Linked DNA regions of Oharaeibacter diazotrophicus. The protein of the gene in region 2 binds, or shares a complex with, the protein of the main gene of each other region. Links are inferred from orthologs where the notes say so. Each region holds a gene or a part of one and is shown on either strand. Other genes may lie near its edges.

Region 1 (3,242 bases), on a different replicon or contig from region 2:
CCCGCCCGTCCCGTTCCAAAGGATCGACACCCATGGCCATCACCACTGAAGCGGGCAAGACCGTGACGATCGTCCAGGTCGCCAGCCCGCAGCGCCGCCCGGCGGACCAGCGCGCTACGCTGGTCGGTCTCGGCCTCAACAAACTGCATCGCGTGTCCACGCTCGAGGATACGCCTGCGGTCCGCGGCATGATCGCGAAGGTCCAGCATCTCGTCCGCGTCGTGGACGAGGCCTGAGAAACCACCCGGTCGGAAGGATCGAGAACATGAAGCTCAACGAGCTCAAGGACAACGAAGGCGCGACCAAGGAACGCATGCGCGTCGGTCGCGGCATCGGTTCCGGCAAGGGCAAGACCGGCGGCCGGGGCGTCAAGGGTCAGAAGTCCCGCACCGGCGTGGCCATCAAGGGCTTCGAAGGCGGCCAGATGCCCCTGCATCGCCGTCTGCCGAAGCGCGGCTTCACCAACATCTTCGCGCTCGACCTCAACGAGGTCGGCCTGTCGAAGATCCAGGCGGCGGTCGACGCCGGCAAGCTCGACAAGGGCGCGCCGGTCACCGCCGAGGCGCTGAAGGCCGCCGGCCTGATCCGCCGCGTCAAGGACGGCGTCCGGATCCTCGGTGGCGAGCTCACCGCCGCGCTGACCTTCCAGGTCGCCGGCGCGTCGGCTCCGGCCGCCGCGACCATCGAGAAGGCGGGCGGCACGCTCACCCAACTCGTCTCGGCCACCGCCGAGGCCTGATCGGACGAGAGCCCCCGGGCGCGCCCGCACCGTTTCCGCACGCCGGAACGGTCGCAGGGCGCACCCGGGGGCTTATCACGTCCGCGGCGAGGGGCTATATGGGCCCAGCGCGCAGCACACAGCCGGTTCGCCCGGCCGCCCTCGACGGGGCCGGCGCGTTCCGATCGACCGACGCGACAGTCCCTGTGCGGACGGAGTGAGACATGGCCTCTGCGGCAGAACAGCTTGCTGCGAACCTCAACTTCGGAGCCTTCGCCAAGGCGGAAGAGCTCAAGAAGCGGATCTGGTTCACCCTCGGCGCCCTCATCGTCTACCGGCTCGGCACCTACGTGCCCCTGCCGGGGATCAACCTCCAGGCGCTCGAGCAGGCGTTCAACCAGCAGAGCAGCGGCATGCTCGGGCTGTTCAACATGTTCGCCGGCGGCGCGATCGGCCGCATGGCGATCTTCGCCCTCGGCATCATGCCGTACATCTCGGCCTCGATCATCGTCCAGCTGCTCACCAGCGTGGTGCCGCAGCTCGAGACGCTGAAGAAGGAGGGCGAGGCCGGCCGCAAGAAGATGAACCAGTACACCCGGTACCTCACCGTGGTGCTGGGCACGGTCCAGGCCTACGGCATCGCCGTCGGCCTGCAGAACGGCAACGGCATCGTGCTCGATCCCGGCCCGTTCTTCGTGATCTCCACCGTGCTGACCCTGCTCGGCGGCACGATGTTCCTGATGTGGCTCGGCGAGCAGATCACCTCCCGTGGCATCGGCCAGGGCACCTCGCTGATCATCTTCTCCGGCATCGTCGCGAATCTGCCGGTGGCGCTCGCCCACATGCTGGAGCTCGGCCGCCAGGGCTCGATGTCGACGGCGCTGATTCTCGGCATCCTCGTGCTCGCGGTCGCCGTCATCGCCGGCATCGTCTTCGTCGAGCGCGCCCAGCGCCGGCTGATCATCCAGTATCCGAAGCGCCAGATCGGCAACCGGATGTTCCAGGGCGATTCGAGCCACCTGCCGCTGAAGCTCAACACCTCGGGCGTTATCCCGCCGATCTTCGCCTCGTCGATCCTGCTGATTCCCGCCACCATCGCCGGCTTCGCGCCGCCGGACGCCGCCGGCGGCTGGCTGCAGACGCTGACCACGCTGATGGCGCACGGCCAGCCGCTCTACATGCTGCTCTACGCCGGCATGATCGTGTTCTTCGCCTTCTTCTACACCGCGATCGTGTTCAACCCGACCGACACCGCGGAGAACCTGAAGAAGCACGGCGGCTTCATCCCCGGCATCCGCCCGGGCGAGCGCACCGCGCAGTACATCGACTACGTGCTGACGCGGATCACCGTGCTTGGCGCCATATACCTCGTGGTGGTTTGTCTCTTACCCGAATTTCTGATTTCGGCGACCGGCGTTCCGTTCTATTTCGGTGGCACGTCGCTCCTCATCGTGGTGAGCGTGACCATGGACACGGTCGCGCAGATCCAGGGTCACCTCCTGGCCCACCAGTACGAGGGGCTGATCAAGAAGTCGAAGCTCAGAGGGAAACGTCGATGAGGCTCATTCTTCTCGGTCCGCCGGGTGCCGGCAAGGGAACGCAGGCCCAGCGGCTGGTGGAGCGCCACGGCATCGTGCAGCTGTCCACCGGCGACATGCTCCGGGCGGCGGTCGCCGCCGGCACGGAGATCGGGAAGAAGGCCAAGGCGGTCATGGACGCCGGCCAGCTCGTCTCGGACGACATCGTGATCGGCATCGTCGCCGACCGAATCGACGAGCCGGACGCCAAGGCGGGCTTCGTGCTCGACGGTTTCCCGCGCACGGTCGCCCAGGCCGAGGCGCTGGAGGCGATGCTCGCCGAGAAGGCGCTGAAGCTCGACGCCGTGATCGAGTTCAAGGTCGACGAATCGAAGCTGGTCGACCGCATCGTCAACCGCGCCGAACAGGCCAAGGCCTCCGGGCAGCCGGTCCGCAAGGACGACAACCCGGAGGTCTTCGTGAAGCGGCTCGACGAGTTCCGGGCCCTGACCGCGGCGCTGACGCCGTTCTACCGGGAGCGCGGCCTGCTGCGCCAGGTCGACGGCATGGCCCCGATGGATACCGTGACCGGCGAAATCGCCGGGATCCTGGCCGAAACCGTCGCCTGATCCCGGCCCGTTTCGGTTGACCTCGGCGTCCGTGTCGGCTATGTAGCCGCACCTATCCAGGTCTGCCCTTGCGATCGGGTCGTCTTCCCATGGGCTCCGCTCCGAATCGGGGCGGTCGCGGGAGGCGCGGCGCGGCCGCAGCAAGCTATTCGAGACCTCCCCGGCACGACCGGCGGAGGGAGCGTCCGGGGCCACGGCTCCGGGGCGCGTCGACAGGAGAGAACGAAGTGGCCCGTATCGCTGGCGTCAACATTCCCACCGGCAAGCGCGTCCTGATCGCGCTGCAGTACATCCACGGCATCGGCCCGAAGTTCGCCGAGGAGATCCTGACCAAGGTCGGCATCCCCGCCGAGCGTCGCGTCAACGAGCTGTCGGACG
Region 2 (3,682 bases):
TTGCCGTTGACCCGGGCCAGCACGTCGCCGTCGGCGGCGAGCGCGACGCCGGCGTGGGCCGCGACGACGATGGCCGCCGCAGCGGCCGCGGTGAGGAGGCGCCGGCCGATCAGGCCTCGCGAAAACGACTTCATGGAAATCCGATCCTCGTCATGACGGGACGCCCCGTCGCTGCCGCCCGGGGCGTCGGCCCGGACACGGCCGACGCGTATAGCGCGGCTTTGCGGCCCGCGGAAGGCGCCACGTTGACATCCTCGGGGGCCCAACATAGGTAGGTTCGGGTCAATGTGGCGGTCGTCCGACCGGCGGCGCCTCGCCCGGGCGCGGCGCCGGCCAAGCCCGTCGTCGACCCGCCCGGCGCCCGCCGGCGCCACCGGGCGTTCCACGAAAGCGCCGCAACGAGTCATTTCAAGGCGGTCCGACCCGCTTCGGGCGCTCCGCCGCAGGGACGAAGGGATAGGCTGCCATGGTCGGCCTCGGCGCCATCGCGCGCAAGCTGTTCGGTTCGGCGAACGACCGCCGCGTCAAGGGTTACCGCCCGCGCATCGCGGCCATCAACGCGCTCGAGACGGAGTTGCAGGCGCTCTCGGACGACGCGCTGAAGGCGCGCACGGCCGAGTTCCGCGCGGCGCTCGCCGCCGGCAAGACCGTCGACGACCTGCTCGTCCCCGCCTTCGCCACCGTGCGCGAGGCCGCCCGCCGCGTGCTCGGCCAGCGCCACTACGACGTCCAGCTGGTCGGCGGCATTGTGCTGAACGAGGGCTCGATCGCCGAGATGAAGACCGGCGAGGGCAAGACGCTGGTCGCCACCCTCGCCTGCTATCTCAACGCCCTGCCGGGCAAGGGCGTCCACGTCGTCACCGTCAACGACTACCTCGCCCGCCGCGACGCCGAGTGGATGAGCCGGATCTACGGCTTCCTCGGCCTTTCGACCGGCATCATCGTCCACGGCCTCGACGACGAGCAGCGCCGCGCGGCCTACGCCTGCGACATCACCTACGCCACCAACAACGAGCTCGGGTTCGACTACCTGCGCGACAACATGAAGTACGAGCGCGAGCAGATGGTCCAGCGCGGCCATCACTTCGCGATCGTGGACGAGGTCGACTCGATCCTGGTCGACGAGGCGCGCACGCCGCTGATCATCTCCGGCCCGCTCGACGACCGCTCGGACTTCTACAACACCATCGACACCTTCATCCCCGGCCTCGCCGCCGAGGATTTCGAGATCGACGAGAAGCAGCGCACGGTGATCTTCACCGAGGCCGGCACCGAGAAGCTGGAGCAGCGGCTGAAGGCCGCGGGCCTGCTCAAGGGCGGCTCGCTCTACGACGTCGAGAACGTCTCGGTGGTCCACCACGTCAATCAGGCGCTGAAGGCCCACAAGCTGTTCCAGCGCGACAAGGACTACATCGTCAAGGGCGGAGAGGTCGTCATCATCGACGAGTTCACCGGCCGCATGATGCCGGGCCGGCGCTATTCCGACGGCCTGCACCAGGCGCTCGAGGCCAAGGAACACGTCAAGATCCAGCCCGAGAACCAGACGCTGGCCTCGATCACCTTCCAGAACTACTTCCGCATGTACGACAAGCTGGCCGGCATGACCGGTACGGCCTCGACCGAGGCGGACGAGTTCGCCGACATCTACGGCCTCGAGGTCGTCGAGATCCCGACCCACCGCCCGGTGGCGCGCAAGGACGACGACGACGAGGTCTACCGGACGGTCGAGGAGAAGTACAAGGCGATCATCGCCACCATCCGCGAGGCCAAGACCCGCGGCCAGCCCGTGCTGGTCGGCACCACCTCGATCGAGAAGTCCGAGACGCTCGCCCGCATGCTCGCGGCCGAGGGCTTCCGCCAGCACGACTTCGACGTGCTGTTCGACGGCGACGACGGCCGCGCCGACGAGATGGTGTTCCAGGTCCTCAACGCCCGCTACCACGAGCAGGAGGCCTCGATCATCGCCCAGGCCGGCGTGCCGGGCGCGGTGACCATCGCCACCAACATGGCCGGCCGCGGCACCGACATCCAGCTCGGCGGCAACGCCGACATGCGCATCGCCAACGAGCTCGCCGACGTGCCGGCGGGCCCCGAGCGCGAGGCGCGCGAGACGAAGATCCGCGAGGACGTCGAGCGGCTGAAGCAGAAGGCGCTCGCCGCCGGCGGCCTGTTCGTGATCGGCACCGAGCGCCACGAGAGCCGGCGCATCGACAACCAGCTGCGCGGCCGCTCCGGCCGCCAGGGCGACCCCGGCCACTCGCGCTTCTACCTGTCCCTCCAGGACGACCTGATGCGCATCTTCGGCTCGGACCGCATGGACGGGATGCTGCAGAAGCTCGGCCTCAAGGACGGCGAAGCGATCATCCATCCGTGGATCAACAAGGCGCTGGAGAAGGCGCAGCAGAAGGTCGAGGCGCGCAACTTCGACATCCGCAAGAACCTTCTCAAGTTCGACAACGTGATGAACGACCAGCGCAAGGTCATCTTCGAGCAGCGCATCGAGCTGATGACCGAGGAGGACGTCTCCGAAACGGTCGCCGACATGCGCCACGAGGTGATCACCGGCCTGATCGCCAAGCACATCCCCGAGAACGCCTACGCCGAGCAGTGGGACGTCGCCGGCCTGCAGGCCGAGATCGTCGAGTACCTCAACCTCGACCTGCCCGTCGCCGACTGGGCCAAGGAAGAGGGCATCGCCGACCAGGAGATCGAGGCCCGCGTCACCAAGGCCGCCGACGAGGCCTTCGCCGCCCGCGAGGCGCGGATCGGCCCCGAGCTGATGCGCCGGGTCGAGAAGGCGGTGCTGCTGCAGACGCTCGACCATCTCTGGCGCGAGCACCTCGCCCACCTCGACCACCTTCGCTCGGTGGTCGGCCTGCGCGGCTACGCCCAGCGCGATCCGCTCAACGAGTACAAGACCGAGGCCTTCGCGCTGTTCGAGTCGCTGCTCGGCCAGCTCCGCGGCCAGGTGATCGGCCAGCTGATGCGCATCGAGCTGCGTCCGCCCGAGCCGGCGCAGGGGATGCCCGACGGCGCGCTCGAGCACCACGCCGACCCGTTCACCGGCGCCGACGAGATGGCCGTGCCGCCCGCCTCGATGCTGCAGACCGTGTTCGACGAGGAGGGCCGCGCCCCCGCCCGCGACCCGGCCGATCCCTCGACCTGGGGCCACGTCGGGCGCAACGAGATGTGCCCCTGCGGCTCCGGCAAGCGCTTCAAGCACTGCCACGGCCAGTTCGCCTGAGCCCGCCTCGCGGCGGCGACCATGTTTCGACGGGCGCGGATCTTCCGCGCCCGTTCTCGTTCACGACGCGGCGCTTCCGTTGACCGGATCCGGGAGAAGGCTTATCTCTTCGCCATGCGCCTGACCCAGCAGACCAACTACTCCGTCCGTCTCCTGCTCTACTGCGCCGCCAACGCCGGCGTGCCGAGCCGGGTGGCCGACATCGCCGCGAGCTTCGACATGTCGGAGACGCACCTCTTCAAGATCCTGAAGGTGCTGGTCGACGCCGAGCTGGTGAAGACCGTCCGCGGCCGCAACGGCGGCGTGATGCTGGCGCGGCCGGCCGAGGAGATCACCATCGGCGAGGTCGTCCGGGCGGCCGAGGAGAGCTTCGCGCTCGCCGACTGTTTCGACGACGGCGGCCACGACTGCCCGCTGGTGCAGAGCTGCGAGTACAAC

The links.
Region 1: the proteins of secA (region 2) and secY are in contact, whole or in part, in a crystal structure (PDB 3DIN), measured with the Thermotoga maritima proteins. The link is inferred for Oharaeibacter diazotrophicus from one-to-one orthologs. Residues at the interface, in WP_004082002.1 of Thermotoga maritima: Glu261, Ala262, Arg263, Lys300, Ala301, Arg302, Thr303, Ile304, Ile305, Leu323, Tyr324, Asp325, Pro326, Val329, Ser330, Tyr333, Ile336, Lys340, Phe345, Val349, Glu363, Phe364, Tyr374, Ser375, Gly376, Gly377, Glu393, Ile395, Thr482, Ser483; in WP_004081795.1 of Thermotoga maritima: Glu108, Gly109, Glu110, Glu111, Ala236, Glu237, Arg238, Arg239, Ile240, Thr241, Ile242, Gln243, Tyr244, Ala245, Arg246, Arg247, Val248, Thr249, Gly250, Arg251, Arg252, Val253, Tyr254, Gly256, Ala257, Ser258, Thr259, Tyr260, Leu261, Pro262.

What each region holds. Positions count from the first base shown.
Region 1 is NZ_SNXY01000006.1:224,378-227,619, forward strand. Bases 179-3,109 are described here. They hold secY (preprotein translocase subunit SecY), read left to right. Parts: upstream 179-942; coding sequence 943-2,277; downstream 2,278-3,109. Other genes in these bases: rpmD (50S ribosomal protein L30), read left to right, coding at 179-236; rplO (50S ribosomal protein L15), read left to right, coding at 266-739; EDD54_RS01235 (adenylate kinase), read left to right, coding at 2,274-2,864; rpsM (30S ribosomal protein S13), read left to right, coding at 3,092-3,109. Also shown: more of rpmD, read left to right, coding at 33-178; more of rpsM, read left to right, coding at 3,110-3,242. UniProt on the Escherichia coli protein: The central subunit of the protein translocation channel SecYEG. Consists of two halves formed by TMs 1-5 and 6-10.
Region 2 is NZ_SNXY01000014.1:27,442-31,123, reverse strand. Bases 74-3,444 are described here. They hold secA (preprotein translocase subunit SecA), read left to right. Parts: upstream 74-466; coding sequence 467-3,244; downstream 3,245-3,444. Other genes in these bases: rirA (iron-responsive transcriptional regulator RirA), read left to right, coding at 3,359-3,444; EDD54_RS22700 (peptidylprolyl isomerase), read right to left, coding at 74-134. In the rest of the region: more of EDD54_RS22700, read right to left, coding at 1-73; more of rirA, read left to right, coding at 3,445-3,682. UniProt on the Escherichia coli protein: Required for protein export, interacts with the SecYEG preprotein conducting channel.